Regions from separate parts of the Yinghuangia sp. YIM S09857 genome, predicted to be linked through region 4. Evidence: riboswitches for the same ligand, from Rfam matches in the RefSeq annotation. Region 4 holds a riboswitch; each other region holds the start of a gene.
The links. A riboswitch is a leader RNA that binds a small molecule or an ion and turns the genes downstream of it on or off. The one in region 4 is predicted to bind cyclic di-AMP.
Positions count from the first base shown of each region.

Region 1: it holds a riboswitch for cyclic di-AMP, as region 4 does, so the genes downstream of both, ACRX5S_RS11110 (transglycosylase family protein) here and ACRX5S_RS17995 (NlpC/P60 family protein) in region 4, are expected to answer to the same signal.
Region 2: it holds a riboswitch for cyclic di-AMP, as region 4 does, so the genes downstream of both, ACRX5S_RS05150 (C40 family peptidase) here and ACRX5S_RS17995 (NlpC/P60 family protein) in region 4, are expected to answer to the same signal.
Region 3: it holds a riboswitch for cyclic di-AMP, as region 4 does, so the genes downstream of both, ACRX5S_RS14700 (NlpC/P60 family protein) here and ACRX5S_RS17995 (NlpC/P60 family protein) in region 4, are expected to answer to the same signal.

Region 1 covers NZ_JBPKBH010000004.1:496,877-501,843, forward strand. The annotation lists gene ACRX5S_RS11095 (MFS transporter) at 1-557, opposite strand, end outside; gene ACRX5S_RS11100 (ArsR/SmtB family transcription factor) at 713-1,084, opposite strand; gene ACRX5S_RS11105 (hypothetical protein) at 1,178-1,576, shown strand; gene ACRX5S_RS11110 (transglycosylase family protein) at 1,783-3,093, opposite strand; cyclic di-AMP (ydaO/yuaA leader) riboswitch at 3,097-3,285, opposite strand; gene ACRX5S_RS11115 (GNAT family N-acetyltransferase) at 3,634-4,242, opposite strand; gene ACRX5S_RS11120 (helix-turn-helix domain-containing protein) at 4,239-4,805, opposite strand; gene ACRX5S_RS11125 (pyridoxamine 5'-phosphate oxidase family protein) at 4,910-4,967, opposite strand, start outside.
Region 2 covers NZ_JBPKBH010000002.1:424,279-429,245, reverse strand. The annotation lists gene ACRX5S_RS05160 (hypothetical protein) at 1-559, shown strand, start outside; gene ACRX5S_RS05155 (hypothetical protein) at 697-1,068, opposite strand; cyclic di-AMP (ydaO/yuaA leader) riboswitch at 1,489-1,645, shown strand; gene ACRX5S_RS05150 (C40 family peptidase) at 1,651-2,664, shown strand; gene ACRX5S_RS05145 (hypothetical protein) at 3,052-3,540, shown strand; gene ACRX5S_RS05140 (SDR family oxidoreductase) at 3,638-4,405, opposite strand; gene ACRX5S_RS05135 (UbiA family prenyltransferase) at 4,517-4,967, opposite strand, start outside.
Region 3 covers NZ_JBPKBH010000006.1:168,541-173,507, forward strand. The annotation lists gene ACRX5S_RS14690 (PspC domain-containing protein) at 1-783, shown strand, start outside; gene ACRX5S_RS14695 (LuxR C-terminal-related transcriptional regulator) at 805-1,554, shown strand; gene ACRX5S_RS14700 (NlpC/P60 family protein) at 1,627-2,706, opposite strand; cyclic di-AMP (ydaO/yuaA leader) riboswitch at 2,715-2,850, opposite strand; gene ACRX5S_RS14705 (hypothetical protein) at 3,079-3,432, shown strand; gene pcrA (DNA helicase PcrA) at 3,514-4,967, shown strand, end outside.
Region 4 covers NZ_JBPKBH010000007.1:387,261-392,227, reverse strand. The annotation lists gene ACRX5S_RS18005 (NYN domain-containing protein) at 879-2,273, shown strand; gene ACRX5S_RS18000 (hypothetical protein) at 2,527-2,901, shown strand; cyclic di-AMP (ydaO/yuaA leader) riboswitch at 3,046-3,195, shown strand; gene ACRX5S_RS17995 (NlpC/P60 family protein) at 3,206-4,309, shown strand; gene ACRX5S_RS17990 (hypothetical protein) at 4,522-4,967, shown strand, end outside.

The sequences.
Region 1 (4,967 bases), on a different contig from region 4:
ACGGCCGACACGACCAGCGCCGCCGACGCCGCGAAACCGGCCACCGTGCCCGCGAAAAGCCAGTCGTACGACACGACCGCAAGCAGCCCGGCCGCGAGTGCCGGGCTGAACAGGCTCTCCAGGTCGTACGCCAGTCGCGACAGCGTCAGCGCCCGCGTGTACTCCGGTTCCTCGCGCAGCACTTGGGGGAGCGTCGCCTGGAAGGTCGGAGTGAAGGCCGCCGAGGCCGCCTGGAGCAGGAGGATCAGCACGTACACCTGCCACACGTGCGTCACGAACGGCAGGACGGCCGCGATCCCGGCGCGCACCGCGTCCGCGCCCGCGAGCAACACGCGGGGCGGGACCCGGGCGGCGACGGCGCCGATGAGCGGGGCGACCGCGACGTATGCGGCCACCTTGATCGCGAGCGCGGTGCCGAGCACGGTTCCGGCGTCCGACTCCGCGATGTCGTACGCGAGCAGGCTGAGCGCGACCGTCGCCAGACCCGTGCCGACCAACGCGATCACCTGCGCGGCGAACAGGCGGCGGTAGGTTCGGTTGCCCGGCAGGGGCGGCATGCGCGGGGTGTGCCGCGCGGCCGACGCGGTGCGCACGTTCGGCATGGCGGGCCTCATCCCGGTCGGAGCGAGGTGGTCCGTCCATCATAAGGCAACATGTGCATACGTGTGCACATGTTGTCGTCACTGATCCGGCCCGACAGCGCGGCGCCCGCTCAGTCGTGCGGCGGCAGCGCGCGGATCTGGTGGTCGGCCGCGCTCAGCACCTCGTCGACGAGGCGGCGCAGGTGGCCGTGACGCAGCGCGTACACGACGCGGCGGCCGTCCTTGCGGGCCACCACGAGGCCCGCGAGGCGCAGCTTCGCCAGGTGCTGGCTCACCGAGGTGCGCGGCGCGCCGGTCGCGTCGGTCAGGGTGCTCACGTCGGCCTCGCCCTCGGCGAGTTCGCGCATCAGCGCGAGGCGCGTGCGGTCGGCGAGCAGCGCGAGCACCGACACCGCGGCGTCCAGGCGGTCGGCGTCCGAGGCGGAGGCACGGCCGTGCGGCGGGTGCGCATCGGCTGCGGTGTCCTGGCTGCCCGAACTCATGCGCTCATCGTAGAGCGGGCGGCGCGGGGCTCCGCGGATCACGGCCGGGGCGGATTTGACGCGGACTTCAGTTCAAGATCAATGATGGTCGGCATGAACAGCGAAGCGAAAACCATCCTGCTCTTCCACAACACGATGCGGATCACCGACGGACACCTGGACGCCTTCCGCAAGGCCATCGCCGACGCCGTCGACTTCGCCGAGCGGCACGGACCCCAGCTCATGGTCGAAGTCTTCATCGACGAACCGGAGATGACGGCGCACAGCTTCCAGATGTTCGGTGACTCCGAGGCGGTGCGCGCGCATTGGCGACTTGCGGACCCCTACATCCAGGGCGTCATGGAGCACTGCCGCGTGGAGAGCTTCGAGGTGTACGGCCGGCCGGACGACGACGTGACCGAGGGGATACGCCGTGGAGTCGGGGACGGCGTGGTGACGTTCGCCCCGCAGGTCGCCGGATTCCTGCGCTTCGGCGCGGCGCCGAAGGACTGAACCGCCGGAACCCGGAGGGCTGTTGGTACGCGTGGTTCGCGGCAGCCCGGGAGCACGACAACGCGCGGACGCGGCGACGCGGGAGCACGACACCGCGGGAACGCGGCGACGCCCGGCCGGATGACCCGGCCGGGCGTCGGTGTTACTGCGGTCCCGCGTCAGCCCCACAACTGCGCGGGGCGTCCGGTGTATGGCTCAGACGTGGCTCAGATGCTGACGCCGTGGGCGCGCAGGTAGGCCAGCGGGTTGATGTCGGAGCCGTAGCTCGGGGTGGTGCGGATCTCGAAGTGCAGGTGCGGGCCGGTCGAGTTGCCGGTCGAGCCGGACAGGCCGATCTGCTGGCCGGTCGAGACCTTCTGGCCGACCGACACGGACGAGGACGACAGGTGGCCGTACTGGCTGTACTTGCCGTCGGCGTGCTTGATGACGACCTCGTTGCCGTACGCGCCGCCCCAGCCGGACTTGACGACCGTGCCGGAGGTGACCGCCTTGACGGAGGTGCCCGACGCGGCGGAGAAGTCCTCGCCGGTGTGGCCGTTCGACCACAGCGAGCCCGAGTTGCCGTACGAGCCGTGCGGCGCGCCCGGGACCGGACGGGTGTAGCCCGACGCGGAGGACGACGACGCGGTGGCGCTGTCACCCGAGTTCTTGGCCGTGGTGCCGCCGGACTTCGCGGAGCTGCCGGAGTCGGTGCTCAGCTTGGCGCCGGACTGGCTCTTGGCCTGGTTCTTGGTGCCGCCGGTCGAGGGCTTGGTGTCCTCGGTGAGCTTGGCACCGGTCTGCGGGGCCGCCGCCTGGCCGCCGGCCAGGGCGAGCTTCTGGCCCGCGTAGATCATGTTCGGGTTGCCGCCGACGACGCCGCGGTTGAGGTCGTACAGCTTCTCCCAGCCGCCGGCGACGTCCTGCGCGTCGGCGATCTTCGAGAGGGTGTCGCCGACGACGACGGTGTACGAGGTGGTGGCGGCCGACGCGGACGCGGGAGCCTTGCTCTCGGTCTTCGCCTCGGACTTGGCACCCGTCTTGGCGCCGGAACGGGCCTCGGACCTGGTGTCCTCGGACAGCTTCGAGCCGGACTGGCTCTTCGGCGCGGCCTCGGTCCTGGCGGTCGAGCCGCCGTTGGAGCCGGTGTCGATGGACGGGGTGCCGCTGTTCTTGGTCAGGCCCGCCTTGACGGAGCAGACCGGCCAGGCGCCGGGGCCCTGGCCCGCGAGCACCTTCTCGGCGATCGCGATCTGCTGGTCCTTGGTGGCCAGGTCGGCGCGCGGGGCGAACTGCGTGCCGCCGAACTCGCGCCAGGTGGAGCTGGTGAACTGAAGCCCACCGTAGAAGCCGTTGCCGGTGTTGATGGACCAGTTGCCGGTGCTCTCGCACTGGGCGACCTTGTCCCAGGTGCTGACGGGCGCGGCGGACGCGCTCGTGGCGCCGATCAGGGGGGCGGCGATCGCGGCGCCGGTGACACCGGCGGCGACGGCGATGCGGGACTTCGTGGTCAGACGGGTGCGAGTTGCGGACAGCATCAAGCGTTTCCTCTCCTACGCCTGCGAGGTGAGCTGTCGGATTCGGGCTGGAGTTGCCCGGCCGCTCTCGTCCGCCCTTCGGAAAGGGCCGTCGAGCGCGGCTTCACCCCAAGCCGTCCCGGTTGTCGCCGGGCCGGCGTTTCACCTGGTTCCCCCGCTTCTGCCGTGGTTGCTTCTCAGCGTTCCCCGTCTCGGCCGGCGGCAGAATTAGGCGTTCCGGCGAGCGGGGCCGATGTGTGGGACACCGACGCCGAGAAAGGTAGGCAGACGGACTCCGACAACTCAAATCCCCCTCCCGCAAAGCCAGTTTGGGAATATCGCGGAACGGGGAATAGGCCACGCGGTGTAGTTCGGATCGACCGGTATGTGTGCAAATTTCTCCGCACGGTGACCGCCGCGCCACAGAGGGCATGTTCGCCTCACCCACAGTGGCCCGCGTGTGATGCAGCGTCGATTCGGTAAAGCGGGGGCAAAGTTATGAGAATCCGACAGATCTCCGCGATTAGGACGTTCCGGATGTGGGAAAGGTGGCCCGCGACGTCACCGCGCCGCCGCACCGCGCACCTCGCGCCCGCGCGAAGCGACACCGCCCACGGAGTCGCCGCCGAGGGGCTTGTAGAAGAAGGTGCAGTCGCGCAGCGCCCCCGAGGGATCGGCCGCGTACCCGGGCACAATGCCGTACCGCGTCCATCCCGCCGCCGCGTACAGCCGCTCCGCCGGGCTCTCCGCCTCGGTGTCGAGCATGAGCAACGTGATCCCGGTCGCGGCGGCGTACTCCTCGGCGGTCCGCAGCAGCGTCCGTCCCAGGCCCCGCCCGCGGGCGTCGCGGTGGACCATCAGCTTGACGACGTCCGCGCGGTGCCCGCCGTTCGCCCACGTGTTGAAGGCGAGGCCGACCGTGCCGAGCAGGTGGCCGGGCGCGCCGCCGCTCTCGTCGGACGCGGTCCACACGACAAGCGCACCGGACCGAACGGCCTGCGCCTGACCCCGCCACCACGCGGCCGCGTCGGCGGGCGCGAAAGGCATCCGGAACCCGAGCGAAGCGCCGCCTGCCACGGTCTCCGCGAGAAGCGCCCCGAGCGCGGGTGCGGCGCGGTCGAAGCCGTCGGCCGACAGGCGGTGGATGCGGACCGCGGCCTCGTCCGTCACGGCGCCACCACCACGAGGGTGTAGCGCACCGGGCGGTCGCCCGGGTTGGCGTACGCGGACGCCCCCCACAGTCGGAAACTCATCGCGTCCCCTTCGGTGAGCGTGCGCGCAACCCCCTCGACGGTCACCGCGAGCGTGCCGTCGGCGACGCGGATGTGGTGTTCGAGGCCCGGCGTCGGCGGGCCGTCGTACGCGATATGCGCGCCCGGCCCGAGTTCCCCTTCGACGATCTCGGCGCGCAGGTCCGGATGCGGAGGCGACACCGAGCGCCGCACGAAACCGGAGGCCCGGTCGGTCCAGACCGGCTGCTCGTCCGCGCGCAGTACCCGCACCGGCTCGGTGTCGGACTCGACCTCGGCAAGGAGGCGCGACATCGTGCGGCCGTACGCCGCGCAGAGCTTGTTGAGCAGCGCGGCCGTCGGGCTGATCTCGGCGCGTTCGAGGCGCGAGAGCGTGGAGCGGCTGACCCCGGTCCGCCCGGCGAGTTCGTCCAGGGACCAGGTGCGCTCGACGCGCAGCGCGGTCAGCCGCCGGGCGAGGCGTTCATCGACATCGTTTCTCATATTCGGGACTTTATCCCGTATACGAGATCTGTTGGGGCGGCCCGGTGTCCTGTGTGGTGTCCATGGGGGATGGGGTGGGGCGCCGGGGGAGGTGCGGCCTGGAGTCATGCGTGTCGGGCCAGCCATTCCTTGAGATAGGCGGGGGGCTCGCCAGGTGCACCG
Region 2 (4,967 bases), on a different contig from region 4:
GTCCTGGGCGGTCGCCGCCGTCGACCTCGCGTCGCCGGGCAACAACCGGGTGCCCACGGTGATCGCCATGGTGGTGACGCTCGGCGCACCGGTCACCATCACCGCGCTGTCGGTGTGGGAGGCCAAGCGGGTGCGCGACTTGTACGGGGTGACCTTCCGCGGCGGGCCGCAGCCCGCCCGGATCCCCGCGCACGCGGTGGCCGCCGCGCAGCAGCGCGCCCAGCGGCAGGCGAGCCAGGCCGCGATGGTGAACGGCCTGGCGTCCCGCGGCCTCTTCGGATGGCTGCCTGGGCTGATCGCGCGGGCCGGGACCGTGCCGTCCGCGTCGTGGTCGGGCCCGCACACCGGGGGCGGCACGGCGACCGGGTACCAGCCGGCGGCCACCGGGGTACGCCCGTTCCCGCACGTGGCACACGTGGTCGGGGTGCTGTTCACGTGCGGGCTGTGGACGTTCGGATACCTCGGCTCGTACCTGCGCTGGAAGCGCCGGAGCGCGGCCGCCGCGCGCCGTCAGGCGTACGGGGCGGGAGGGGCGGGTGCCGGGCAGGGCTGGTACTGAGCGGCGCCGGAGGGGTTAATCCTTGAGCGGCCGGAAGGGCGGCCGCATCGCAGACGGGGCCGGCCGTCGGGCCGGGAAACGGGTCGGGCGGCCGGACCGGCCGCCGGCCTTTCCCTGGTTCTCCGGCCGTGCGGGTCCTACAGGCCCAGCCCGACCCAGAAGCGTGCGAGCTGGTCGAACCCCAGCACGGCGACGGCGCCGAGCGCGCATACGACGGTGGTGACGAGCCCGGCCGCGCCCCAGGCGCGGTCGGACCCGCGCGAGGTCTCGTCGCGGGCGATCGGCAGGAAGAGCGAGAGGCCGAGCGCGCCGCCCAGGACCGCGGCGATGATCCCGAAGCCGAACCAGACCACGGAACCGCCCGCGCCGCCGGGCACCCCCTCCCACAGCATCGCCATGCCGCCGAGGCCGAGGCCCCAGGCGAGGGCCAGGGTGAGGGCACGGATCGGGAGCGCGAGCGGCGTGGGGGAGGACAGCCACGTCAGGCTGCGGCGCAGGGCCTCGGTCACCGGGCCTCCTGAAATGTCTATTTAATGACGAGTCGCCATGAAATGACGGTCGTCCTGTCGACGTTAGGGCCACCACCGGGGGGCCGCAGTCCGGCGGATCCGAATGGGCGACAAACCCTTCCGTTGCCCAAATATGGACAAGATCGGACGTGGTGGGATTTGCCTTCCGCTCTTGTCAAGGTGGTTTCAAAACTTTTTGGGTGATCGGACCGTCACGCTCACTCTGCGACATATCCGCATGTCATACCGGTAGGCCGGAATAGCCTCTGTGCGGCTTGCCTGGCTTGACGCACCCTTTATCCGGCCGGAAACCGACCCGCGCGAGTTGTGGTGGCCCGGGCGTTCTGTCTAGCGTCACCCCCGGTTTCGCCGCCCAGGCGTGGCCCGCCGACCGGAACGCCGAATCCCGTCCCCGGTCCTGGTGATGATGCACAGCATCCGGACGGGAGCGGGGGAACCAGGTGGTACGCCGTACCCGGACATCCGGGTCCGGCTTGGGGTGAAGCCGTGCCATGCGCGGCCGGGCCGCTCCGGTCCGAATCCGACAGCTCACCTCGCAGGCGGCAGGAGAGGAACGACTTCATGCTGTCTGCCCACAGCGTTCGCTGCTTGGTGGCCGCCGCCGGGATAGCCGGACTCGGCGCCACACTCACCGCGACCACCGCCCACGCCGCGCCCGCCGCCCCCGCGTTCCCGCAGAACGCCCCGGTCTCGGCGCCGGACGACGCGGCCGCCCCCGCACCGGACGCCACCGTCACCACCGCCCCCGCCCCCGTCGCGGCCCCGGCCGCGCCCACCGCGCCGCTCGCCACGTACACCGTGGTCGCGGGCGACACCCTTTCCGAGATCGCCCAGGCCAAGGACATTCCGGGCAACTGGCAGGCGCTGTACGAGATCAACCGGGATCAGCTCCCGCGCGGCGCCGACTGGATCGACATCGGCCAGGTCCTCAAGCTCGCCGGCGTCGCCCAGGACGCCGCGTCGAAGGCGCCGACCACGTCGAAGACCTCGGTCACCGACAAGGCCCCGGCCAAGACGGCCCCCACGACCGCCCCCAAGCCCGCCCCGAAGACCGCGCCCAAGGCGCCGGCGAACGGCAAGCCGCAGGGCTCGGGCGCGAAGCTCACCGTCGACACCCCCGCGAAGGCCCCGGCCCGGTCCACCGGCCAGGACACCGCCGGCACCACCGCCAAGAACAACGCCGCGACCAAGCCGTCGACGGGCAGCGCCGTCACCGCGCCGTCGTCCGGCAAGGCGGCCACCGCCATCGCGTTCGCCAAGGCGCAGCTCGGCAAGCCGTACGTCTACGGCGCCGCGGGCCCGAACGCGTACGACTGCTCCGGCCTGGTCCAGGCCGCGTGGAAGGCGGCCGGCGTCTCGCTGCCGCGCGTCACCAACGCGCAGTTCGCGAACGGCAACAAGGTCTCGATCTCCAACCTCCAGCCCGGTGACCTGGTCTTCTACTACTCGGGCATCAGCCACGTCGGCATGTACCTGGGCGACGGCAAGATCATCCACGCGCCGAACTCGCGCAGCGTCGTCAAGATCGTCGACGTCGACTCGATGCCGATCGCGGGAGCCACGCGCCCGGCGTGACGCTGCGGGTACCGCGGCTGCGGCGGCTGCCGCGGCACTGCGCGCAGTGTGCCGCGCAAAGTCCAGCGCAGGACGCTTCGCGGGGTTGATCGCGGAGTTCTTCCAGGAGCGTGCCGCGACGTTCTGTGCGGTACTCCTCGCGAGCTTCACGCGGTGCTCCGTGCGGTGCTCCGTGACGAGTCCGGTGCGGTGATCCGCGCGGCACTTCCGGCGGCGCGACCGCCGGAGACACAACCCCTGACCGGCCCCGCGCGGACGGCAGTCCACGGTTCTCAGCTCGTGGACCCGCCGTCCGCGCGGGTGTCCGCAGGGGTTCGCGGCGTTTCTCGGGCCCGTCTCCGGGCAGGCGACGAGTAGAGCCCCCGGCGCGGTACGGAGGTGTCCACCATGTCCGGGCCCGCACTCAGCAGACGAGAACGCCTGATCCTGCGCGAGATCGAACGCGACCTCCTCGACGACGAGGACTTCGTGCTTTCCGTGAGCGACCTGTTGCTCACCCGACCGCCGTCCGACAGACCCGGGGCCGACGCACCCCCGCCCGCCGGGACCACGCTGCCGGACCGGCTCGCCCCGGACGCACCGCCCGACGGGCGCCCGAGGGAACGGCCGCCCCGCCGGGCCCGCCCTCGCCGGTTGCGGCCGCCGGGTGCCTCCCCGCACGCCGGGGAACCGCGCCTCCGCTCGCGCTGCGCCGGATTCCGCGCGGCGGTGCGCGAGCACGGCCTGATCCTCCTCATACCGGTGTGCGCCGCGCTCGCCGCCGTCACGTTCGGCGGAGCTCCGGCTTACGTCGCCGCGGTGTTCGCCGTCGTTCTGGTGGCCACGGTCGTGGTCGGTATCAGCCGGTACCGGAAGCGCCGGCGCGGGTCCCGATAGGCCGGACGCCCCCCCGGCGTCGCCGCGAACACCCGTCGCGCGCGCCGTCGCGTCCGGGACGCGCCCGCGACGCGTCCCGGGACGCGCCCGCGACGGGTCAGGTGATGCCACCGGTCGCGCGGACGTTCTGGCCGGTCAGCCACCGGGCGTCGGGGCCCACGAGGAACGCCACCACATCGGCCACGTCGGACGGTTCGCCCAGGCGTCCCAGCGGCGACATCGCCGCGGCCATCTCCAGCGCCTCGGGCGGGTTGGTGCCGCGCAGCAGGTCGGTGTCGGTCGCGCCGGGGGAGACCACGTTGGCAGTGATGCCGCGGACCCCGAGTTCGCGGGCGGCGACGTACGTCAACTGCTCGATCGCGCCCTTGCTGGCCGCGTAGGGCGCGATGCCGGGCGCCGCGTGGACGGTGTTGAGCGTCGAGACGGTGACGATGCGGCCGCCGTCGCGCATCCTGCGGGCCGCGTATTGGAGCATCACGAACACCGACCGCATGTCGGTCGCCATCACCCGGTCGAACAGGTCCGGCTCGACGTCCGCCAGCGGCGTCGGGACGAACGCCGTCGCGGCGTTGTTGACCAGGATGTCCAGGCCGCCCAGTTCGGCTTCGGCCTCACGCATCAGGCGCTCCGCGGCGTCCGGCTCGGTCAGGTCGAACTGCATCGCGCGCACCTTGCCGCCGTCGTCGCCCACCTGGCGGACGACGTCCTCGGCGGCGGCATGGCTCGACGCGTAGTTGAAGAGGACGTGCGCGCCGTCCCGGCACAGGCGTTCCACGATCCCGCGGCCGATCCCGCGCGACCCGCCGGTCACCACGGCCGTCTTGCCCTCCAGCGTTTTGCCTTTCAGCGTCCTGCCCTCCGGCATGGGAAGCCCCCTGGTCGCGTGCGGACAGCGTCTTCCAAGCCCTGCCCAGCGTGGTGCGGCGTCATGCCGGGGTGTGGTGTCGAGCGGTGGCGTGTGCCGCGGTGGCGCGGATCAGGTCAGCGTGTCGGCGCGCGACACCAACAGCACTACGGTCAGACCCGCGACCCCGACCGCCGCGCGGAACGGCACGGGGGAGTCCGCGTCCGGGACGCCGGTGCCGAGCGCCGCGGTGGCGGCCGCGGCACCCAGGACCGCCCAGTCCGCCGGCCGTGCGGGGCCCTCCGAGCCGAGGGCCATCGTCCCGACGGCGGCCAGCAGCACGGCGGGTGCGATGCGCCGAACGCGCGCCGCGCCGAGCCGGTGCGGCAGCCCGCGTACGCCCGTCGCCCGGTCGGCGTCGAGGTCCGGCAGGACGTTCACCAGATGCGCCCCGACGCCCAGCAGCGCCGCCCCGGCCGTCGCCCACCACGCGGGCCGCGGCGCACCGGGCAGCCCGAGAGTCACGAACGCCGGGAGCACGCCGAACCCCACGGCATACGGGAGCGGCGACAGCACGGTGCGC
Region 3 (4,967 bases), on a different contig from region 4:
CTGTCGCTGGACGGGCGCAGCCGTACGGCGGGCATAGTGCGTACGGTCGTCGGACTTGTGGTGTTCGCGACGGGGATCGGCTTCTTCGTCGCGTACCGCGGCGGGCTGGGCGACGCGTTCGCCGCGATGCGCGGGGCGGCGCTGCTGCTGTTCGGACTGCTGGTGATCTTCGGGCCGTTCCTGCTCCGCCAGACGCGCGACCTGAGTGCCGAGCGCCGGGCCCGCATCCGTGCGCAGGAGCGCGCCGAGGTGGCGGCCCATGTGCACGACTCCGTACTGCACACGCTGACCCTCATCCAGCGGCACGTCGACGATCCGCGCGAGGTCGCCAAGCTCGCCCGCGCGCAGGAGCGCGAGCTGCGGGCCTGGCTGTACCGGCCGGAGGGCGAGGAGCCGGACCGCACCTTCGCCGCGGCGCTGCGGCAGGAGGCCGCCGAGGTCGAGGACATGCACGGCGCGACCATCGAGATCGTGTCGGTCGGCGACTGCCCGGTGGACGAGCGCCTGGCCGCGCAACTCGCCGCCGCGCGCGAGGCGATGGTGAACGCGGCCAAGTACGCGTCGGGCGGGCCCGTCCAGGTGTTCGCGGAGGTCGAGGACATGACGGTGACGGTCTTCGTGCGCGACAGCGGTCCCGGCTTCGACCCGGGTGCGCTGCCCGAGGACCGCCTCGGTGTGCGAGAGTCGATCCTCGGGCGCATGCGCCGCAACGGCGGTACCGCGGTGATCCGCAGCGAGCCCGGCGAGGGCACCGAGGTCGAGCTGGAGATGGCGCGTGGCTAGGCCGAGGAACAGGAGCACCAAGTGAGCACCCAGGGCCCGCAGGGCACTCCGCAGGACACTCCGCGTTCGCAGGGCACGCCTCGGGGCGCCGACGGCGCCGCCGACCCCGCGGGCACCGGTTCGGCCTCCGCCGAGACGCGTGTGCGCGTCGTGCTCGTCGACGACCACCGCATGTTCCGCACCGGCGTGCGCGCCGAGATCGGCGAGGCGGTCGAGGTCGTCGGCGAGGCCGAGGACGTCGCCTCGGCGGTCTCCGTCGTGCACGCCACGATGCCCGAGGTGGTGCTGCTCGACGTGCACCTGCCCGGCGGCGGGGGCGTCGAGGTGCTGAAGCAGTGCGCCGGGGTGCAGGGTTCGGTGCGGTTCCTGGCGCTGTCGGTGTCGGACGCGGCCGAGGACGTCATCGGCGTCATCCGGGGCGGCGCGCGCGGCTACGTCACCAAGTCCATCACCGGCGACGAACTCGTGCGCGCGGTGGGCCGCGTGGCCGAGGGCGACGCGGTCTTCTCGCCGCGGCTGGCGGGCTTCGTGCTGGACGCCTTCGCGGCGACCGACGTACCGCCGATCGACGAGGACCTGGACCGGCTGACGCAGCGCGAGCGGGAGGTCCTGCGGCTGATCGCGCGCGGGTACGCGTACAAGGAGATCGCGCGGCGGCTGGTGATCTCGGTCAAGACGGTCGAGACCCACGTGTCGGCGGTGCTGCGGAAGCTCCAGCTCTCGAACCGGCACGAGCTGACCCGCTGGGCGACCGACCGGCGCCTGGTCTGAGGAACGCCGTACGCCCCCGCCTCCGGCGCACCGGAGGCGGGGGCGTACGTGCGTACGACGTGCTGCTGCGGGTCAGCCCACCCGGCGCGCCGAGTGGAACGGCATCTCGGTGATCGGGGCGACCTTGATGACCGACCCCGGACGCGGGGCGTGCACCATCTTGCCGCCGCCTATGTACATCCCGACGTGGCTGATGTCGGAGTAGAAGAAGACCAGGTCGCCCGGCTGGAGCTGGGACTTGGAGACCGCGGTGCCGACCTTGACCTGGTCCCAGGTGGTGCGGGGCAGTTTGACGTTGGCCTTCGCCCACGCGGCCTGCATGAGGCCGGAGCAGTCGAACGAGCTCGGGCCCGCCTTGCCCCAGCCGTACGGCTTGCCCTGCTGGTCCATCGCGAAGTCGACGGCCACCCCGGCCCGGCCGGAGACCGGGACGTTCGTCACGGGGGGCTCGGGCTTGTCGCGGTCGGCCCGTTCGTCGGCGCGGGCCTCTTCCTCGGCGTGCTCGTTGGAGTCCAGGACGGCCTGGCGCTCGGCCTCGGTGAGGGTGTTGAGCAGCGTCTGGGCCTTGTTGAGCTTCTCCTGGATCTCGTTCTTCTTGCCGTTGAGGTCCTTGCGCAGCGCGTCGAGGTCGGCGAGCTGCTGGGACGCCTCGGCGCGGTCCTGCTGGAGCATGCGCGCCTGTGCGGCGATCTGTTCGAGCCGGGTGGCCTGCTGGCTGTCGATCTGGTCCAGCATCTGGGCCTTGGAGAGGTACATCGCGGGGTCGCCGCTCAGCGCGAGCTGGAGCTCGGGCGGCATGCCCCCGTTGCGGTACTCCTCGGCGGCTATGACACCGATCTGCTCGCGCAGTTCGTTCATCGCGGCCTGCTCCTCGGCGACGCGGGCCTGCGTCGCGTTGGACTCCTTTTGCAGCACCTCGACCTGCTCCTGCACGCCGTTGAAGACGTCGGTCGCCTTGGCGACCTCGCGGTGGAGCTGGTTCACCTGCTCCTGCACCTGGGCGGAGGTGGGCGTCGGCTCGGCGCTGGAGGTACCGGCGAACGCCACGACGCCGGTCACGGTCACGGCGGCGGTGGCCAGGGTGGCGGCACCGCGGTGCACGGTGCGCGGCTTTATCCGGCGGTGCTGTGCGGGACGGCGATGGGACGCCACGAAAGCGTCACTCCTTCCTCGGCCGCCTACCGGGTTAGCTGACAGGCTCGGGCGGAAGAAGACGCCCTACGACTCCGGACTGGCGGGCCCGGACCCGATTCGCCTCGGTGGGACGTGGGTCCCCGGCTCCGGCTGGTGCTCCGCGCGCCTTGGGGGCGGCCGCGGAACGTCGCCGGACTCGGCGGTGGCGACCGTGCACTCCTGGTGGAGTACGGGGGTACGGCCGCCTGGCCGAGAACATTAGTCACAGGAGTGTCACGATCCCCAGGATTCCTCGCCGTATTACCAAGTCTTTACCTTGGGGGCCGTTTCATTGTCCGCTTTGCGATTTTTGTAGTCTCGGATCGCCACCCCCACCGTGAGGAGCGTTCCGTGGACGTCGTCCGACAAATTCTGCTCGTCCTGCACATCATCGGGATCGGCTCCCTGCTCGGCGGCTTCCTGACCCAGATGAAGGGCATGAAGACCGGCGACGTCCGCGTGGTCCCGGCGATGACGCACGGCGCCCTCACCATGCTCGTCACCGGCATCGCACTGGTCGGCGTCCTCCAGGCCGACGACGTCGAGGTCGACAACACCAAGATCAGCGTCAAGCTCGCCGTCCTCATCGCGATCCTGCTCATGGTCTGGGCGAATCGCGCCAAGGACCGCGTCGGCACGCAGGTCTTCGGCGCCATCGGCCTGCTGACCGTCGCGAACATCGCGATCGCTGTGATGTGGACCTGAGTTGACGCGGGCCCGGGTTCGCCGTCCGGCCGGACGGGCGGGGACCGGAACACCGCCCGCGGCTCGTAGACTCGGCAGACGATGAGCAAACTCTTCGACGACATGCCGCTGCCGGGGTTCGACGCCGACATCCCGCTGCCCGCCGAGCCGCACCCGGACGACGCCCCACCGCCGCCGCCCGAGTACGACCCGGCCCCCGACGACCTGTTCGCGGGCGACTTCGCCGAGCCCTCCAATCTGTACGAGGGCCACTACCGCAACGGCGCCCGCAAGCCGGTGATCGACCCCGCGCGCCTGCTCGACGGCATGAACCCGCAGCAGCGCGCCGCGGTCGTCCACGAGGGCTCCCCGCTGCTCATCGTCGCGGGCGCCGGCTCCGGCAAGACGCGCGTGCTGACCCACCGCATCGCGTACCTCCTCGGCGCGCGCGGCGTGCATCCCGGCGAGATCCTGGCGATCACATTCACCAACAAGGCCGCGGGCGAGATGAAGGAGCGCGTCGAGGCGCTGGTCGGGCCGCGCGCCAAGGCCATGTGGGTCTCCACGTTCCACTCCTCGTGCGTGCGCATCCTGCGGCAGCAGTACAAGAAGCTCGGCCTCAGCTCGACCTTCTCCATCTACGACGCCGCCGACTCGCAGCGCCTCATGGCGATGGTGTGCCGCGACCTGGACCTCGACCCCAAGCAGCACCCGCCGCGCAAGTTCAACGCGCAGGTCTCCAACCTCAAGAACGAGCTCATCGACCCGGAGACCTACGCGTCAGGCACGCAGAACGACGCCGAACGCAAGCTCGCCGAGGCGTACACCCTCTACCAGGCGCGCCTGCGGCAGGCCAACGCGCTCGACTTCGACGACCTGATCATGACCACGGTCAACCTGCTCCAGGCGTTCCCCGACGTCGCCGAGCACTACCGGCGCCGGTTCCGGCACGTGCTGGTCGACGAGTACCAGGACACCAACCACGCGCAGTACGTGCTGGTCCGCGAACTCGTCGGCGGCGCCGCCGGCCACGGGCCCAAGCGCACCGCCGACGGCGACCTGGTCAACCCCGCCGAAGAGGGCCTGGCCGAGGTGCCGCCCGCCGAACTGTGCGTCGTGGGCGACGCCGACCAGTCCATCTACGCCTTCCGCGGCGCGACCATCCGCAACATCCTCGACTTCGAGTCGGACTACCCGGACGCCACGACGATCATGCTGGAGCAGAACTACCGCTCCACGCAGACGATCCTCACCGCCGCCAACGCCGTCATCGAGCGCAACAGCAACCGGCGCGCGAAGAACCTGTGGACCGACTCCGGGCAGGGCACCTCGATCACCGGCTACACCGCCGACGACGAGCACGCGGAGGCGCAGTTCATCGCGGACGAGATCGACCGCCTGACGGACACCGGCAAGGTCACCCCGAGCCAGGTCGCGGTCTTCTACCGCACCAACGCGCAGTCGCGCGTGTTCGAGGAGGTCTTCATCCGCGTCGGCCTGCCGTACAAGGTCGTCGGCGGAGTGCGGTTCTACGAGCGCAAGGAGGTGCGCGACGC
Region 4 (4,967 bases):
GGTGGCGGGGCTTGTCCGGAACACGGCACGCTGGCGGGCCGGAGCCGGTACCGGCGCACGGCCGCGCACGCGGATTGTGCATCGGTTCGGCATCGGCGCGGGGAGGCGTGTCCGGCTGTCCGGGTGGGCAGGCCATGATCAGGAGCACAATCGAGCAGCCTGGGGCGGGGAGACCGGGCCGATACGGAACCGGAGGACCTGTGGGCGAGTCGGACACACGCGCGGAGCCGGGCCACGCTGCCCGCGGCTCCGGCACGTCCGCCCCCGAGTCCGCCGACTCCTGGGCACGTGCCGCGGAGGCGCGCCCCGCGAAGCCGGGTGCGGCCGCCAAGCAGACGTGGGAACACGCGGACGCCTCCGTCCCGGTGCACGCGGACCGGCCCGAGGCCGCGGTCGAGCTGCCGAGACCGATCAGCGGAGAGCGCGCGGACCAACTGGCCGCTCCGGCGGTCGCCGCCGCAGACGAACTCGTCGTCGCCGCGCACGCGGGTGCCCTGGGATCCAACGGCTCCGAGAGCACGTGGAGTTCCTTCACCCCGCCGGTACGCAACGCGACCGCCGCCTCAGCAACAGGCAACGGCCACGCCCCCCTGGGCGCCGAACCCCCGAACGGCGCCCCCCACGCAAACGGCACAAAGAACGAGCCGACTCCCCCCGTGGCAACCCCACCCAGCGCGAACGCCGCACCCACCGAACCTGCGGACGGATCGCGGGGCGAGGCGAGTCCCGGGCGCTCTGTCGCCGACTCGCGAGGCGACGGCGACGGTGCAACCGCGTCGCGCGCACAGGCGGACGAGCCCGGGCGGTCCTCCGAATCCGCATCCAACGTGCCCGACTCGCCCGCCGGGGCCCTGGAAGGGCGCGGCGAGGGAAGTCCAATGGGTGGCGACGTCGGTGCCGCACACGCCGGTGGCGACGCGGCTGCCTCGCGAGAGGGGGCCGGGGCGGAGTCCGACACGCGGGAGGTTGCGCCTCGGGGGCCTTTGCCGGACGGGGTTCGGCAGCGGGTTATCGCGTTGGCGGCGGATGGGCTCGGGGCCATGACGGTGGACGAGATCCCCGTTCCGTTGCGGCAGTTTGCTCGGTTCACCCCCTCGCGTCGGGCGAAGCTCGCGGCGACCCCGCTGGCCGGGGTGCTGGAGAACGACCCGGTGTTCCGGCAACGGATAGCGGAGCGTCTGCGGAGGGGGTTGCCGGATCTTGCGGCGGCTCTCGATGCGGGGCGTCCGCCGGCCGCCGCCGATCCGCTCGATGTGGCCGCCGCCGCGTATCTGCTGCGGCCGCCCGGGTGGGTGGCGTTGCTGGACACGGCCGGACAGGCCGCGGAGCGCGCCGCTCAGGACCGGGCCGGGGCCGAGGCCGCCGCCGTGGTGGAGCGGTTGGAGTCCGAGTTGGGCACGCTGCGCGCCGCAGCGCGGGCCGAGCAGGAGAAGTTGCGGGCGGATCTGGAGGAAGCCCGCAAGGAGGCCGAGCACTTGCGCAGACAGGTGCGCGGGCTCCAGGGCGGCGCCAAGCATGCCGAGAAGGAGGCGAAGCGCGCCCAGGCGGAGTTGGAGACCGTACGCGCCGAGGCGCAGACGGCGATTGCCGCCGCCGACAAGGAGACGCGTCGCCTGCGCGGCCGGGTCTCCGAGGCGGAGTCGGCGTTGGAGGCGAGCCGCCGGGCCGCGCGTGAAGGCCGCAGCATGGAGGACACGCGCGTACGCCTGCTGCTCGACACCGTGCTGGAGGCCGCCCAGGGGCTGCGCCGCGAACTCGCCCTGCCCCCGGTCGGCATCCGCCCCGCGGACACGGTCGACGCCGTCGCGCCCGAGGGTGCGAGCCCAAAGGACATCGCCAAGCGCGCCCTGGAGGGCGACGACCCGGCGCTTCTCGACCAGTTGCTGAGCCTGCCGCAGGCGCATCTCGTCATCGACGGCTACAACGTCACCAAAACGGGTTACCCGTCCCTCGCCCTTTCGGAGCAGCGCGTACGCCTGCTCGGGGGCCTCGCGGTGATCGCCGCGCAGACCGGGGCCGAGGTCACCTGTGTGTTCGACGGCGCGCAGTTGGACGCTCCCGTGCTGCTCGCTCCGCCGCGCGGCGTCCGCGTGCGGTTCAGCAAGGCGGGGGAGACCGCCGACGAGCTCATCCGCCGTCTGGTGCGCGCCGAACCACCCGGCCGTCCGGTGATCGTCGTCTCCTCGGACCGCGAGGTCGCCGACGGCGTGCGGCGGGCCGGTGCGCGCCCGGTGCCGTCGACCATGCTGCTGCGCCGCCTCGCCCGCGGCTGACCCCCGGGCGGCGCCGCGTCCCGCCCGACGTCCCATGCCGCATCCCGTGCCACGTCCGATGCCGGGGCGTGCGATGCGTCCCATCTCGACCGCCGTGGTTGACATGTGACGTTGTGTCAGTGCCCGTCCCTACCGTGTGTTCCAGGAGCAACCGCTCCGTCACAGCTCCATCGGAACGCAACGGAAGAGGTGGACGACCATGCGGGTCTGCTGCCGTACGTGCCGTGCCCGGGGTCCGGCGTGTGCTGATTGTGTGGTCACCCAAATTCTCGACGATAAATCGGACTTTTCGCCCGATTCATCGAAATCCAACGAGTCGGTTCCGGTGTGCCGACACGCCGTGGTCGATGTGGGATATCCCACAAAGCTCCGTAACGACACCGATACGGGTGATTCGCCCGTAGGGCGGAATTCCGGAATTACCGGCTGCCTGGAGCTCTCCCCGGAAACGGTCGACCGGATAGCCCTGCTCGCCGACGTGGGCCTGAGCAAGCCCCTGCGATACGTCCCTGACCTGCACGAAGACCCGCCGAAACCGGTGCCGCCGGAGCCGCGTCCGGCGGCCGCCGGGCCCCCCGCGCAACGCCGCAAACCGCCGCGAAAGTATGAACAGATGGTCGCTCTCTGATCACGTTCGGTGGAGCCGGAAGCGTTAATCGCGAGTTCTCTCGTAAAACTTCGGCGATTGATTTGAACCGATCAAGCTCGGTTCACTAATCTCTCGGGCTGAGTACCCGCAATGTCGATCGCCCAGCCAGGGCGGCGGGCGGGGACTCCCGCCGAGTCCGGTGAGGCCGAGAGGTCGAGTCGGAGCCGGGGAACCAATCCCCGTGGGGTGAATCGACACGAAGTCGGTGTCGTAGGGCGTGTCTTCCGGCCCGAACCCGTCAGCTCACCCGGTAGGCGGGCGTAGGAAGAAGGAGTTCGCCCACGTGGCGTCCCACCGACGGCCGAAGAAGCCCAGCAAAACGCGCGTCGGCGTGCTCACCGCCGCCGCCGCCACCGCCGTGGCACTTTCCCCGGGCATGTCCCAGGCCGACCCGGCCCCCTCCAAGGACCAGGTCAAGGCCCAGATCAACGAGTTGACCCACCAGGCAGAGGTCGCCACCGAGGAGCTGAACGGCTTCCAGGAGAAGACCGAGCTGTTGCAGGGCCAGGTCTCGCAGATCCAGGAGCGGATCGCCCAGGAGCAGTCAGACCTCGTGACGCTCCAGAGCACCATGGGGGTGATCGCCAGCGCGCAGTACCGCAACGCCGGCATGGACCCCACGCTCCAGCTGATGCTGTCCGAGAAGCCCGACGAGTACCTGAGCAAGGCCGCCGCGCTCGGCCAGATCACCGCGCAGCAGGCCGCGTCGATCGAGCAGATCCAGGCCAAGAAGCGCACCCTCGACCAGGAGCGCGCCGAGGCGTCCACGAAGCTCGGGGAGCTTGAGGACACCCGCAAGAACCTGTCGGCCAAGAAGGCCGAGGTCGAGAAGAAGCTCCAGCAGGCGCAGGCCCTGCTCAACACGCTGACCGAGGCCGAGCGCGCCGCGATCCTCGCCGAGGAGGGCCACGGCGAGGCGAACGAGGCGGACGACCGCGCCTCGCGCGACGACACGCGCACCCCGCCGACCTCGGCCAAGCCGTCCCCGAGCACCACCAAGCCGGCGACCGAGACCCCCAAGGTCACCGTCCCGGTCAGCGGGCGCGCCGGTGCCGCCGTCGCGGCCGCCGCGTCCAAGATCGGCAAGCCGTACGTGTACGGCGCCACAGGGCCCAACTCCTTCGACTGCTCCGGCCTCACGGGCTGGGCCTGGAAGCAGGCCGGGGTCTCGTTGCCGCGCACGTCGCAGGCGCAGGCCGGTGCCGGGCGCAGCGTCCCGGTCGACCAGATCCAGCCCGGCGACCTGGTGATCTACTACAGCGGCATGTCGCACGTCGGCATCTACGCGGGCGGCGGCCAGATCATCCACGCTCCCAAGCCCGGCACCAACGTGCGGTACGCGCCGCTGCACTCGATGACGGTCGTCAAGGTCGTCCGCCCGTCCTGACCCACCCGTGACCGCGCCGCCCGGGCGCCGACCGGAGCAACCGCCCGACGGCGCCCGGACCAGAGCCCGGCCCGGCGCCCGGGCCTGAGCTCGGAACCGGGGACGCCGAACAGCGCCGCCGCGGCCCGTGCCGCCCGCTCCCCGCACCCGGCCGTTCCCCCGTGCGCGGCACTCGGCGGGTGCCGCGGTTCGCCGTCTCGTACGATCGGTCCGTGGACGACCGGAGCCCTAGGGCGCGACGGATCCCGCGGTGGCTCCTGGTTTTCGCGGCAGTGTGCGTCGCGATATCCGCCGGAATCGCCCTGGGAATCGTCGGCCTGGGCTCGGACGGTTCGAGCGGCAGGCCCGCTCCCGGTACGAGCCCGACCCTGCCCCTCCGGGCCGCCGACCTCCCGGCGGGCCAGGAGAAGCACACCGACCCCCGCAACGAGGCGATCGCCCGGCTGCTGGAACGCCGCGCGACCGCGGTGCGCGCGCACGACCGCGCGGCCTACCTCGCGACGATCGACCCGGCCGCGAAACCCTTCCACGACGCACAGGCCGTCGCGTTCGACAACGCGGCGCAGATCCCGTTCGCGTCCTGGGACTACGAGCTCGTCGCCGCCGACGCCTTCACCCTTCCGGACCAGCGCCTCGCGTCCTTCGCGGGCGCCACGGT